Nocardioides panacis: one gene and its partner. The protein of the gene in region 2 interacts with the protein of the main gene of each other region in a pairwise test. Links are inferred from orthologs where the notes say so. Each region holds a gene or a part of one and is shown on either strand. Other genes may lie near its edges.

Evidence for each region.
Region 1: the proteins of KRR39_RS11880 (region 2) and KRR39_RS18865 interact in binary tests that used the Escherichia coli proteins (3 or more experiments, as listed by UniProt). The link is inferred for Nocardioides panacis from one-to-one orthologs.

The regions. Positions count from the first base shown.
Region 1 is NZ_CP077062.1:3,855,791-3,861,379, reverse strand. The notes cover bases 267-3,206. They hold KRR39_RS18865 (DNA polymerase III subunit gamma and tau), read left to right. Parts: upstream 267-689; coding sequence 690-2,723; downstream 2,724-3,206. Other genes in these bases: recR (recombination mediator RecR), read left to right, coding at 3,129-3,206; KRR39_RS18860 (YbaB/EbfC family nucleoid-associated protein), read left to right, coding at 2,751-3,125. In the rest of the region: KRR39_RS18880 (EamA family transporter), read left to right, coding at 1-253; more of recR, read left to right, coding at 3,207-3,725; KRR39_RS18850 (DUF5063 domain-containing protein), read left to right, coding at 3,722-4,330; KRR39_RS18845 (aspartate kinase), read left to right, coding at 4,479-5,589. UniProt on the Escherichia coli protein: Part of the beta sliding clamp loading complex, which hydrolyzes ATP to load the beta clamp onto primed DNA to form the DNA replication pre-initiation complex.
Region 2 is NZ_CP077062.1:2,450,662-2,459,411, reverse strand. The notes cover bases 1,632-6,311. They hold KRR39_RS11880 (DNA polymerase III subunit alpha), read left to right. Parts: upstream 1,632-2,031; coding sequence 2,032-6,111; downstream 6,112-6,311. Other genes in these bases: KRR39_RS11885 (SAV_6107 family HEPN domain-containing protein), read left to right, coding at 1,632-2,039. Outside these bases: KRR39_RS11900 (N-acetylmuramoyl-L-alanine amidase), read left to right, coding at 1-227; KRR39_RS11895 (YbaK/EbsC family protein), read right to left, coding at 388-861; KRR39_RS11890 (DUF6504 family protein), read left to right, coding at 1,129-1,497; more of KRR39_RS11885, read left to right, coding at 1,509-1,631; KRR39_RS24760 (class I SAM-dependent methyltransferase), read left to right, coding at 6,450-6,902; dinB (DNA polymerase IV), read left to right, coding at 6,928-8,130; KRR39_RS11865 (RsiG family protein), read left to right, coding at 8,557-8,750. UniProt on the Escherichia coli protein: DNA polymerase III is a complex, multichain enzyme responsible for most of the replicative synthesis in bacteria. This DNA polymerase also exhibits 3' to 5' exonuclease activity. The alpha chain is the DNA polymerase catalytic subunit.

The DNA.
Region 1 (5,589 bases), 1.4 Mb from region 2 along the record:
CGTCGTCCTCGGCCTGGTCACGGCGGCGCTGGCCTACACGACCGGGATCGGCGCCGGGCGCCGGCTCGGGTCCCGGCTGGCGTCGTTCGTGGCGCTGCTCGAGGTGCTGGCCGCCGTCGGCTTCGCGTGGCTGCTCCTGGGCCAGCTGCCGGGGCCCGCGCAGCTGCTCGGCGGCCTGCTCATCCTGGCCGGCGTCGTGGCGGTCAAGCTCGGCGAGCGCACCGCGGTCCGTCCGGAGCCCGTCTGCGCCTGAGCCGGACGGCCGAACGCCGGCCCGACCCCGGGGGATTCCCTCGGGTTCGGGCCGGCGTTCGTGCTGGTCGACCCAGCTGCCTGGCGGAGGATAGGGGATTCGAACCCCTGAGGGCGTTAACCCAACCCGCTTTCCAAGCGAGCGCCATAGGCCACTAGGCGAATCCTCCGCCGGAGAGGCTACCGGTCGGGACCGGTGGAGATGAAATCCCCCCCGACTTGGGCCCTTCCGGCGCTCTCACCTAGACTCCTGGGCAACCCCCCGTGCGGCGATATCTCGCCCAACTCCCCCAGGGCCGGAAGGCAGCAAGGGTCAGTGAGCTCTGTCGGGTGCGCGGGGGGGCCTTTCGCTGTCCGGACGCCGTGCGGGTGACCGGCCCCGTCCCCGGCCGGACGGCGCCCTACCGGCTGTCGGACCGGCTGGTTAGGGTTCAGGCGTGGAAGCACCGCTCGCCCTCTACCGCCGCTACCGGCCCGAGACGTTCGCCGAGGTCATCGGCCAGGAGCACGTCACGACGCCGCTGCGCGCGGCCCTGAACAACAACCGGGTGAACCACGCCTACCTGTTCTCCGGCCCGCGCGGCTGCGGCAAGACCACCAGCGCCCGGATCCTGGCCCGCTGCCTCAACTGCGAGCAGGGGCCGACCGACGACCCGTGCGGGGTCTGCCGGTCCTGCACCGACCTGGCGCGGGGCGGCCCCGGCTCGATCGACGTCATCGAGATCGACGCGGCCAGCCACGGTGGCGTGGACGACGCCCGCGACCTGCGCGAGCGGGCGTTCTTCGCCCCGGTGAGCAGCCGCTACAAGGTCTACATCATCGACGAGGCGCACATGGTCACCCCGCAGGGCTTCAACGCCCTGCTCAAGCTCGTCGAGGAGCCGCCCGAGCACCTCAAGTTCGTGTTCGCGACCACCGAGCCCGAGAAGGTGATCGGCACCATCCGCTCGCGGACCCACCACTACCCGTTCCGGCTGATCCCGCCGCGCACGCTGTCGGACTACCTGCGCGAGCTGTGCACCAAGGAGGGCGTGGAGGTCGACGCGGCCGCCCTGCCCCTGGTGGTCCGCGCCGGCGGCGGCTCCGCCCGGGACACCCTCTCCGTGCTCGACCAGCTGATGGGCGGCGCGGGCCCCGAGGGCGTCACCTACGAGCTCGCCACCGGGCTGCTCGGGTTCACCCCCGACACCCTGCTCGACGAGGTCGTCGACGCCTTCGCCGCCGGGGACGGCGCCACCGTGTTCGGCGCCGTCGACAAGGTGATCGAGACCGGCCAGGACCCGCGCCGGTTCACCGAGGACCTGCTGCGCCGGCTCCGCGACCTGGTGATCATCTCCGCCGTGCCCGACGCGCCCGCCACCGGCCTGATCGACGTACCGCAGGACCAGGGGGAGCGGCTCACCGCCCAGGCGGCGCGCTTCGGCCGGGCCGACCTGAGCCGGTCCGCCGAGCTGGTCGCCGACGGCCTGACCGAGCTCAAGGGCGCCACCGCGCCGCGGCTGCTGCTCGAGCTGATCTGCGCGCGGGTGCTGCTGCCCGGTGCCTACCACGGCACCGAGGGCGTGATGGCGCGCCTCGACCGGATCGAGAAGCGGATGGCCATCGAGGGCGTGCCCAGCGCCGCCGCCGCGCCCCGAGCACCCGCCCCGCAGCCCGTCGCCCGGCCGGTCCAGGCTGCCGTGGCCGCTCCCGAGCCCCCGGCGGTCGAGCCGGTCGAGACCACTCCGGTGCCCCGACCCCCGGTGGTCGAGCCTGTGGTGGCCGCTTCCGAGACCCGGGTGGTCGAGCCGGTTCATACCGCTCCCGAGGCCGCCCCCGAGTCCGCGGTGGTCGAGCCGGTCGAGACCGCCCCGGAGCCCGCCCCGGCCGCCGCCGGTACGTCGAGCGGCCTCGGCCTCGTCGACGTGCGCCGCCTGTGGCCCGACCTGCTGGAGGCGGTGAAGCTCAAGCGCCGCTACACCTGGATCCTGCTCAGCCAGAACGGCCAGGTGGTCGCGGTCGACGACAAGACGATGACCGTCGCGTTGGTCAACGCCGGCGCCCGCAACTCGTTCACCAGCGGCGGCAGCGAGGAGATCCTGCGGCAGGCGGCGATCGACGTGATCGGCCACGACTGGCGCATCGAGGCGATCGTGGACCCGTCGGCCCAGCCCGGCGCCGAGCCGCCGCTCACCGTCACCCGCCCCGCGGTCGCGGAGCAGCCGGCCCCGCCGGAGCGCCCCGCGCCGCCGACAGCGACCGCCCCGGAAGCGGCCCCCCGCCGTCCGGTCGATCCGGAGTCCATCGCCACCGCGCGCGGCGCGATCCAGGACACCCGGCCCGCCGGAAACCCTCGTCTGGGGCCGCCGGACGACTCCGACGAGCACGCCCACCGCGACGACCCCGATGCCGACGACCACTCCCTCGGCGGTGCGCAGCTCCTCGAGCGGGAGCTCGGTGCGAGCATCATCGAAGAGATCAAGCACGACTGACGCCATGACCGACCCGAGAGAGACGCGATGACTGAGAACCAGAACCCCTTCGGCGACGGCGGGTTCGACATCAACAGCCTGCTCCAGCAGGCGCAGCAGATGCAGGAGCAGATGGCTGCCGCCCAGCAGGAGCTCGCGGCGGCCACCGTCGTCGGCACCGTCGGCGACGGCCTCGTGACGGTCACCGTCAACGGCACCGGCGAGCTGGTCGGGGTGAAGATCCGCAAGGACAGCTTCGACCCGTCCGACACCGAGGACCTCGAGGACCTGATCGTCGCGGCCTACCGCGACGCGGCCGGCCAGGCCCAGGCGCTCGCCGCGGAGAAGATGGGGCCGCTGGCCGGCGGTCTCGGTGGCGAGCCCGGTCCGGAGGGCGGTCCCGGGCTCTCGCTCGGCTTCTAGGACATGTACGAAGGTGTCGTCCAGGACCTGATCGACGAGCTCGGTCGACTCCCCGGCGTGGGGCCCAAGAGCGCACAACGCATCGCCTTCCACCTGCTCCAGGCCGACCCGGTCGACGTACGCCGGCTGGCGCAGGTGCTGGTCGAGGTCAAGGAGCGGGTGCGGTTCTGCGCGGTCTGCGGCAACGTCGCGGAGGAGGAGACCTGCCGGATCTGCCGCGACCAGCGGCGCGACCCCTCGGTCATCTGCGTGGTCGAGGAGTCCAAGGACGTGGTGGCCGTCGAGCGCACCCGGGAGTTCCGGGGGCGCTACCACGTGCTCGGCGGGGCGATCTCGCCCATCGACGGCATCGGTCCGGACGACCTGCGGATCCGCGAGCTGATGACCCGGCTGGCCGACGGGGTGGTCACCGAGGTCATCCTGGCCACCGACCCGAACCTCGAGGGCGAGGCGACCGCGACGTATCTCACGCGGCTGCTGCGCCCGATGGGCTTGCGCGTGACGCGACTTGCGAGTGGACTTCCCGTAGGCGGGGACCTGGAGTACGCCGACGAGGTCACGCTCGGGCGGGCCTTCGAAGGGAGACGATCGGTCGAATGAGCGACATCACCACGGGTGCGGCGACGACCACGGTCGAGCCGCACAGCGACTTCGAGGACTTCGCGCAGCAGATCGCCGACCACGTCGGCAGCTTCCTGCTCGCGCTGCGCGCCATCTCCCAGGGCGAGGCGGGCGGCAGCGCGATCCCGCTGCTGCTGCTCGAGACCAGCCAGATCCTGCTCGCCGGCGGCCGGCTCGGGGTGCACTCCGACTTCACCCCCGCCGACGAGTACGAGCCGGACCCGGGCCCGGACCCCGACCTCGACGCCCTGCGGCTGCGGCTCGCGGTGCTCCTGGAGAGCGTCGACGCCTACAGCGAGGTCTTCGACCCCTACGTCGACCCGCCCGAGATCGTGTCGTCGCTGCTGTCGGACGACCTGACCAGCATCGCGACGGCGCTCGCCCACGGCCTGCAGCACTACCGCGCGGGCCGGGTCAGCGAGGCGCTGTGGTGGTGGCAGTTCTCCTACGTCTCCTCGTGGGGCAACGAGGCCAGCGGGGTGCTGCGCGCCCTGCAGTCCGTGGTCGCCCACGACCGGCTGGACGCCGAGTTCGAGAGCGAGCAGGACCAGGTCGCCGCCGCCGACGAGCTGCTCACGCCGTAGATCCTCCTGCCGCACCACCCGGTGCGGGCAGCGCACCGGAAATCCTCCGGCGACCGTCGTCTTGCCATCCGTCGCCCGGCGCCGGCGTCGTGCGCCGCGTCGCTAGAATCCACCCGTCCCTCCGACCGGTCGAAGCAGAGGAAGTTCCGTGGGCATTGTCGTGCAGAAGTACGGCGGCTCGTCGGTCGCGAACGCCGACGGCATCAAGCGGGTCGCCCAGCGGATCGTGGACGCCAAGCGGGACGGCCACGACGTCGTGGTCGTGGTCTCGGCGATGGGGGACACCACCGACGAGCTGATCGACCTCGCCGAGCAGGTCTCCCCGCTCCCGGCCGGCCGGGAGCTCGACATGCTGCTGACCGCCGGCGAGCGGATCTCGATGGCGCTGCTGGCGATGGCCATCGGCAACCTCGGCCAGGAGGCCCGGTCGTTCACCGGCAGCCAGGCGGGCGTGATCACCGACGGCACGCACGGCAAGGCCAAGATCATCGACGTCACCCCGGGCCGGATCGAGAAGGCCCTCGAGCTGGGGGCGGTGGCGATCGTCGCCGGCTTCCAGGGGGTCAGCCAGGACACCAAGGACATCACCACGCTCGGGCGCGGTGGCTCGGACACGACCGCGGTCGCGCTCGCCGCGGCCCTCAAGGCGGACGTCTGCGAGATCTACAGCGACGTCGACGGCGTCTTCACCGCCGACCCGCGGATCGTGCCCAGCGCCCGCAAGCGCGAGCGGATCTCCTACGAGGAGATGCTGGAGATGGCGGCGTGCGGCGCGAAGATCCTGCACCTGCGCTGCGTGGAGTACGCCCGCCGCTACGACATGCCGATCCACGTGCGGTCGTCGTTCAACAAGCTGACCGGCACCTGGATCACCGACCAGAAGGACAACGACACCATGGAGCAGGCGATCATCGCGGGCGTGGCCCACGACCGCAGCGAGGCCAAGATCACCGTCGTCGGCGTGCCGGACCGGGTCGGTGAGGCGGCCCGCATCTTCGAGGCACTGGCCGACTCCGCGGTCAACCTCGACATGGTGGTCCAGAACGTCTCCGCGGCGTCCACGAACCTCACCGACATCTCCTTCACGCTGCCCCGTGACGACGGCCAGACCGCGATGTCCGCGCTGGCCCGGATCCAGGACGAGGTCGGTTACGACTCGCTGCTCTACGACGACCAGATCGGCAAGGTCTCCTTGATCGGCGCCGGCATGCGGTCGCACCCGGGGGTGACGGCCCGCTTCTTCGCCGCGCTCGCCGGTG
Region 2 (8,750 bases):
AAGGACCGCTACTACCAGATCTGGTTCGGCCACCGGATCGCGTTCGTGCGGGCCGCGGACGTGAGGATCACCCGCTAGCCCCTCGACCGGTCGGGCCCACCCTCGACCGCTCGAGCGCACCCCACGTCCCCGCCCGGGCACCCCGGGCGGGGACGTGCGCGTCTCAGGAGCCGGCCGGCGCCGACGAGGGGCAGGAGGACGCCCCGTCCTCGTTGCCCAGCACGTAGTCGCAGCCGTGCGCTTCCGGGTCCGGGGCCGCCGGTGACACCAGCGCCGGGGCGGTCGCGATCGTGCGCAGCGTGGCCGGGTCGAGGTGCCAGGCCCGTTGCGCCGCCGCGAGGTCAGGGGCCCGCACCGTCTGCCTGTGGGCGGGGTCGGAGGCCACCGCTACTCGACGTCGGTCTCGACGGCGCCGGTCATCCGGAGCAGCTCGTCGTGGGTGGTGGAGAACACCGCCGCCGGGTGGCCCGCGGCGGCCCACACCACGTCGTACCGGCGCAGCCACGGGTCGAGGTAGGTCGGTACCGGCGCCGGGTGCCCGATCGGGGAGACCCCGCCGATCACCTGGCCGGTGTGCTCCCGCACGAACTCCGGGGTGGCCCGCTTCAGCGCCGGGACCCCGATCGTCGCGGCCACCTTGGCGGTGTCGACGCGGTGCGACCCGGAGGTGAGGATCAGCACCGGCGCGCCGCCGGCGTCGAAGAGCAGGCTGTTCGCGATCGCACCGACCTCGCAGCCGAGCGCCTGCGCGGCGAGCGCCGCGGTGTGCACGGAGTCGGGCAGGACGACGATCTCCCCGGTGCCGCCGCGGGCGGCGAGCGCGGACCGGAACCGGGTGACGGAGGGGTGCTCGGTGCTCACCTCGCCGACCCTACGGGCCGGGCGGGTGCGCTTTCCACGGATCGACGGTTCGTGGTTGACGGACTGTCGGGGGCCGGGTGTAGCGTGAGAGTTGTTCGAACAGGTGTTCGAACCACCGCCTCGGCGGGGGTGACCTCGACCCCCACCTCCGCCGGGGCTCCGGACTCGCACCCCAGGGTGCCGGGTGCCGGGGACAGTTTCGCCGAGGGGTCGGTCCGGGGTCGAGCCGTGACGGACCAGAGCGAGAGCTCGGATGAGGTGGCAGCGATGCGACGGTACGACGACCCCGTGGACGTGCGCCGGGGGCAGGTGGCAGGAGCCGGAGGCCGGGGGACGGTCGAGCTCGTCGAGGGGCCCGAGCAGTTCCTGTGGCGGGGCCGGCTCTGGAAGGTCTCCGCGGTGGTCGCGCACTGGGTGGAGACCGGGGCGTGGTGGCAGTCCAGCGGGGTGCACGCCGTGCTCGGCGAGGACCGGGAGGCCGACCACCGCGTCGACCTGTCCGCGGAGCGGGAGGTCTGGCGGGTCGAGGCCGGCCGGGGGATGTCCTCCTCCCCGCGCGAGGCCGCCCGCGGCGTCTTCGACCTGGTCTTCGACTGGGCCGACGGCAGTTGGCGGCTCACCCGGTGCCTGGACTGAGGGGCGGGCCGATGACCTCCTCGCCCCAGCAGCCCTGGGAGCAGCCGCACCCGTTCGCGCTGCCCGCTGCCACGCACTCCTACCTCGAGCGGGCCGCGGCCTCGCTCCGCGAGGCGATGGCCACCCCCGAGGTGCCGATGCGCTACGCCGGTGCCCACGTCTCGGCGCTGCGGGCGACCGCGGCGCTGCTCGCCGCCCGGGCCACCCCGGCGGCCGGCCCGCGCCGGGGCCGGCAGAAGAACGCCTGGGTGCTGCTCGCCGAGGTGGCCCCCGAGCTCAGTGAGTGGGCGGCGTTCTTCTCCGCCGGCGCGGCCAAGCGGGCGGCGGCGGAGTCCGGCTCGGTGCGCGCGGTGACCGAGCGCGAGGCCGACGACCTGGTCCGGGACGCCGACCGGTTCCTCGGCCTGGTCGAGGAGTCCCTCGGGATGACCCGGCACGTCCCGCTCGCGGAGCACCTGGCCGGGCCGCCGGCGCACGCCACCCCCGGGACCGGCCGGAACGCCGCTTGGGTGACCACGAGGCGGCGCGATCACGTTGCCTGACCCGTTCGTGCACCTGCACGTGGCGTCCGGCTACTCCCTGCAGTACGGCGCCTCCCACCCGCACGTCCTGGTCGAGCGTGCCGTCGAGCAGGAGATGGACACCCTCGCCCTCACCGACCGCGACGGCACCTACGGCGCGGTCCGGTTCGCCAAGGCCTGCCTGCAGGGCGGGGTGCGCCCGGTGCTCGGCGTGGACCTCGCGGTCGCGCCGCTGCACCCCTGGTCGGGGGCACCCGCGGACCCGCGCGGCCGGCCGGTGGACGTCCGCCAGGGCCGGTCGCCCGCCCGCGGGGGAGCGTTCCGCGACCGGCGGCTGCCGCGGGCGACGTTCCTGGCCGGCAGCAAGCGGGGCTGGGCGGCGCTGTGCCGGCTGGTCTCGGCGACCCACCTGGCGGGGGAGCGGGGCGACCCGGTCAGCACCCTGGACCTGGTGGCCGAGCACGTCGCCGGCCGCGACGTGGTGGTGCTGCTCGGCCCCGGCTCCGAGCTGGGCCGGGCGGTGACGCTGCGCCGCGACGACCTCGCGCAGGCCGCCCTCGCGCCCTGGCTCGAGGTCGTCGACCGGGCCGACCTGGTCGTCGAGCTGGTCTCCCACCGGCTGTCCGGCTCGGGGCCCGGGTCCTCGCCGCACGCCGCCCGGATGGCCGGTGCCGCCCGGTCGGCCGGGCTGGGGATGGTGCTGACCAACGCGGTGCGCTACGCCGACCGGCTCGACGCCCCGACCGTCGACGTGCTCGACGCGGCCCGCCGGCTGGTGCCGCTCGGCTCCGCCGACCTCAGGAACCTCGACGCGACCGGCTTCCGGGCCAACGCCGAGGGCTTCCTGAAGTCCGGCAAGCAGATGGCCGAGGTGGCCGAGGAGGTCTGCCGGTTCGCCGGGCTCGGCTCCGACAGCGCCCGCGAGGCCCGGCGGCTGCTGGCCCGCAGCCGGGTCGTCGGCGACCGCTGCGCCCTCGACCCGCGCCACGACCTCGGCCTGGGGGAGGTGCACTTCCCGGAGTTCCAGGTGGTCACCGGCGAGGACGCCGTGCGGCACCGCACCGCCGACGGGGTGCTGCGGGCCCGCTGCGAGTCCGCCGTCGGGCGGCGCTACGGCGGCGCCCCCCGGCAGCGGATCTGGAAGCGGCTCGACGACGAGCTGCGGACCATCGGCACGCTCGGCTACGCGCCCTACTTCCTCACCGTCGCCGACGTCACCGACCTGATCAAGGACATGGGCGTGCGCTGCGCGGCGCGCGGGTCCGGCGCGGGCAGCCTGGTCAACTACCTGCTCGGGGTCTCCGGCGTCGACCCGCTGCGGCACGACCTGCTGATGGAGCGGTTCCTGTCCCCGCTGCGGCAGGCGCTCCCCGACATCGACGTCGACGTGGAGTCCGCCCGCCGGCTCGAGGTCTACGAGGCCGTGCTCGACCGCTACGGCGGGGAGCGCTGCGTGTGCGTGTCGATGATGGACACCTACCGGGTCCGGCACGCGGTCCGCGACGTCGGCGCCGCGCTCGGCATGCCGGTCGGGGAGATCGACGCGATCGCCAAGGCGTTCCCGCACATCCGGGCCCGCGACGCCCGGGTCGCGCTGCGCGACCTGCCCGAGCTGCGGGCCTCCGGGCTCGGCGAGCAGCGGCTCGACCTGCTGTTCCGGCTCGTCGAGCGGCTCGACGGGCTGCCCCGGCACATCGCCGTGCACCCGTGCGGGGTGCTGCTCTCCGACGCGACGCTGCTCGACCGCACGCCGGTCGAGGCGTCGTACGCCGGCTTCCCGATGAGCCAGTTCGACAAGGACGACGTGGAGGACCTCGGCCTGCTCAAGCTCGACGTGCTCGGCATCCGGATGCAGTCCTCGATGGCGCACGCCGTCGACGAGATCGAGCGGGTCGAGGGGGTCCGGCTCGACCTCGACGACGAGCAGCAGGTGCCGTTCGACGACGACCGGACGTTCCGGATGATCTCCCAGTCCAAGACCCTCGGCTGCTTCCAGATCGAGTCGCCGGGCCAGCGCGAGCTCGTCGGCAAGTCCGGCATCGACTCCTTCGAGGACATCATCACCGACATCTCGCTGTTCCGGCCCGGGCCGGTGAAGAGCGACATGATCACCCCCTACCTGCACGCCAAGCAGGGCTGGGGGATGCCGAGCTACCTCCACGACGACCTGCGCCCGATCCTCGGCCCGACCCATGGCGTGGTGGTCTTCCACGAGCAGGTCATCGAGATGATCGCCCGGTTCGCCCGGTGCAGCTACGAGCAGGCCGACGAGGCCCGGCGCGCGCTCGGTGACGTCGAGGGCATGGCGGAGACCAAGGTGTGGTTCTTCCCGCGGGCGATGGCGCACGGCTACTCCCGGCGGGTCGTCGAGGAGATCTGGAAGATCCTCGCGGCGTTCGCGTCCTTCGGGTTCTGCAAGGCGCACGCGGCGGCCTTCGCGCTGCCGACCTACCAGTCCGCCTGGCTCAAGGCGCACTACCCGGCGCACTTCCTGTCCGGGGTGCTCACCCACGACCCGGGGATGTACCCCAAGCGGTTGATCCTCGACGACGCCCGGCAGTTCGGGATCGCGGTGCTCGGCCTCGACGTGAACGCCTCGGAGAAGACGTTCGTGGTCGAGCGGGTCGAGGACGACGGGCAGCCCACCGGGCAGCCCACGGAGTTCGGCACGAGCGGGCACGGCTACGGCATCCGGCTCGCGCTGTCGGAGGTCAAGGGGATCTCCGAGTCCGAGGTGGACCGGGTCGTCGCGGCCCGGCCCTACCAGTCGCTCACGGACTTCTGGCAGCGCGCCCGGGTCTCCCGCCCGGTGGTGGAGAGGCTGGTGCTCGCCGGCGGGTTCGACAGCGTCTACCGGATCGGGGACGCAGCCGCGGACGGAGGCGTACGCCGCCGGGGCAGCGTCACCCGCCGCGACCTGCTGCTCCAGGTGGCCGACCTCGACCGGCACGGCCGCGCCGTCGACCGGGCCGCCGCGGGACGGGGACGCGGGCTCGCGAGCCGCGGCGTGGCGCCGGGCGGACGGGTGGCGGCGGTCGCCCGGGCCGAGGACGCGGCGGCGGGCAACAGCTCCGACGGGCTGGTCCGGGACCGGCAGCGGGACGCCCAGCCGGCCCGCCCCGCCGGCGCCCGGGGCCGTCCGGGCGACCAGCCCTGGGACCCGCCCTCCGGCCTGCACCCCAGCCGGCAGCAGGCCGGGGTCTGGGAGCAGTCGCAGCGCCAGTCCCGCGCCACCCGGAAGGCCACGCCGGTGAGCTCGGTCCAGCTGGCCCTCGACCTGGGGGACACCCCGGTCGACGGCGAGGTCAGCGGCCTGCCGGAGATGAACGCCTCCGAGCGGGTGCGCGCCGAGCTGGAGATCCTGGGTCTCGACGTGAGCCGGCACGTCGTGCAGGCCTACGACCCGTTCCTCGACGCGCTCGGGGTGACCCGCTCGGCGGACCTGCTCACCCGCCGCAGCCGGTCCGAGCTGCTGGTCGCCGGGGTCAAGGTGGCCACCCAGACCCCGCCGATCCGGTCCGGGCGCCGGGTGGTCTTCCTGACCCTCGACGACTCGACCGGCCCGGTGGACGCGACGTTCTTCGAGGACGTCCAGGGGCCCTACGCCGCCACGGTGTTCCACTCCTGGCTGCTGGTCGTGCGCGGCGTGCTGCGGCGGACCGGCCGGCGGGGCGTCTCGCTGCGGGCCACCGGCTGCTGGGAGCTGCCGGTCCTGCACGAGGCCTGGCAGCACGGCGGACCCGACGCCGTCCGGGCCCTGATGGCGGCGGTGCCCGAGGGGTTCGGCTCCGCGGGCGAAGGGGCCGTGCAGGGCGCGGCCGAGAGCCGGTCGACCCGCCCGGTGGTCGCCCGGCCGACCCCGGGCAACGCTCCCGACACCACCGGGGAGGTCCCCGGAGCCGGGGAGGGCGGTCCCGCCGCGGGCGGGATGGGACGGCGCCGGGTGCTGGTGCACTCCAGCGGCTTCCACGATGTCGCCCTACGCGGACATCAAGCCGCCGGGCGAGGACACCAAGTCGGCTCCCCGCAAGCTGTGGCACTCGTCCCCGGGCAGCTCCGGTGCCTGAGACGAGCGCCGCCCGGCGGGCACTAGGGTGGGCGCCATGTCAGCCGACCCGCGACCGGGCCAGAGCAGCCTCCAGCGACGCAGCGCCGCCCGTACGGCGGTCGTGTGGCACGCCCTGCGCGACGTGCTCGAGACCCGCTACGCCGACCGGCCGGCCGCCGTCCTCGACATCGGGGGAGGCACCGGTGGCCTCGCGGTCCGGGTCGCCGAGCTCGGCCACCAGGTGGTGGTCGTCGACCCCAGCCCCGACGCGCTGGCCATCCTCGCGCGTCGCGCCGACGAGAGCGGCGTGGCCGACCGGGTCAGCGGACGCCAGGGGGGACCTGGGCACGCTGCCCGGCCTGGTCCCGGACGGCGGGACCGACGTGGTGCTCTGCCACGGCGTCCTGGAGATCGTCGAGGACCCGGCAGCCGCGCTGGCCGCGCTCGCCGCGTCCCTGCGTCCCGGCGGGACGCTCAGCCTGCTCGTCAACCAGCGGCACGCCGCCGTGGTCACCCGGGCGATGGCCGGCCACTTCACCGCGGCCCGGTCGCTGCTGGAGTCCGGGCCCGCCGGGGCGGCCACCGGCGGCGCCACCAACCGCCGGTTCACCGCCGACGAGATCACCGCGGTGCTCGACGACGCCGGCTTCGACACCGAGGCCATGCACGCGGTCCGGGTCTTCGTCGACCTGGTGCCCAGCTCGCTGGTCGACCTCGAGCCGGGAGCCGCGCAGGCTCTCGTCGAGCTCGAGCGGGCGGTGGCGACCCGGCCCGAGTACCTCGCCCTGGCCACCCAGATCCACACCCTGGCGACCCGGCGCGGCACCTCCGGCTGAAGCCCCCCGTCCTCGGGCGGCTCCGGTGACCCCGGAGGAGGCGTCCTGGGAGTGCCCGGTCCTGCACGTCGACATGGACGCGTTCTACGCCTCCGTCGCCGTCCGGGACCGCCCCGACCTCCAGGACGTCCCGGTCGTGGTGGGCGGCGGGCACCGCGGGGTGGTGCTCTCGGCCAACTACCGGGCCCGCACCTACGGCGTCCGGTCCGCGATGCCGATGACCCGGGCCCGGCGGCTCTGCCCGAACGCCGTGGTCCTCTCGCCGAGCTTCGAGACCTTCGACGTGGTGTCCCGCTCGGTGATGGAGACCTTCCGGCAGGTCACCCCGCTGGTCGAGGTGGTCTCGCTGGACGAGGCGTTCCTCGACGTGTCCGGCTCCGTGCGCCGGCTCGGGTCACCGTACGCCATCGCCTCGCTGCTGCGGGCCCGGATCTACGACGAGCAGGGCATCACCTGCTCGGTCGGGATGGCGGCCACCGTCGCGGTCGCCAAGCTCGCCTCCCGGCGCGCCAAGCCCGACGGGATCGTGGTCGTGCCGCCCGCGGCGGTGACCACCTTCCTGCACCCGCTCGACGTCGGTGAGCTGTGGGGCGTGGGGGAGAAGACCAGTGACCTGCTGCACCGGCTCGGCCTGCGCACGGTCGGCGACATCGCGCACACCCCGCTGACCACGTTGCAGCGGGCGGTCGGGGTGCACCTGGCCACCTCCCTGCACCAGCTGGCCTGGGGCGAGGACCGGCGGGTGGTCACCGCGCGGCGGGGCGGCGACGAGCCGGACAAGAGCATGGGCGCCGACGAGACCTTCGGGCGGGACACCGACGACCGGGAGGTGGTGCTGCGCGAGCTGCTCCGGCTCTCCGCGAAGGTCGCCACCCGGATGCGGGCGGCCCAGGTGGCCGGCCGCACGGTCACCGTGAAGGTGCGGTTCGCCGACTTCACCACCCTCACCCGGTCCAAGACGCTGGGGGAGGCGACGGACGTGACGCGGGAGATCTACCGCACCGCGACCGACCTGTTCACCGGCCTCGGGCTGCAGCGCGCCCGGATCCGGCTGGTGGGGGTGCGGGTCGAGGGCTTGGTGCCCCGGTCCACGGTGCAGCGCCAGCTGGTGCTCGGGGAGCGGGAGCGCGGCTGGCCCGAGGCCGACGGCGCCGTGGACCGCGCCACCAGGAGGTTCGGGGCGGCGGCGTTGCGGCCGGCCACCCTGCTCGGCAGCGACCGGGCCTAGGTCGTCCCGACAGCGGCCGGCCCGGAGCCGGACCGGGGCCGGACGTGACAGCGGCCCCGGGTCCGAAGGACCGGGGGCCGCCTGTGGCCAGATGCATCGGGGGGCTGATGATCCGGCGCCGCGGGGGGAAGGGGGGCTTTCCCGGATCCCACGGATGTGTTGTCCTGCTCCGCTCGCTTGCCGGTCTCCCAGGGAGCGGCAGTTCGGGCGGTGCATTCAGAGAGAGTCTCGGCGCCCGAGAGGACCAGACTTGATAGTCCGAACGGACTATTTGAAGGGCCCGTTTCGGTTGATTCCGGCTGGCGTGGGCCCGGGGAGGGGGTCAATCGCCCCAACGGCGGACGCCGGAGCCGCGGATTGTGAGAATCTCTTGGAGGAGATCGGCGACCGCCGACGCGACGAGGTGCGACGAAAGACTCGGAGAGCATGAGCCCGCTAGGAGAAGACGAGGGTGGTCTGGCACTGGCCGACGCCACTCCTGGTCCCGACGCCTGGGCGGAGCTGACGCTCGAGGACCTGCGCCTCTACCGACGCCGGGTGGCGGAGGAGGAGGAGAAGGTCTCCTACTGGCGTCGTCTGGTGCACGCCCGCATCGACGTGCTCGAGGCCGAGGCCCACCA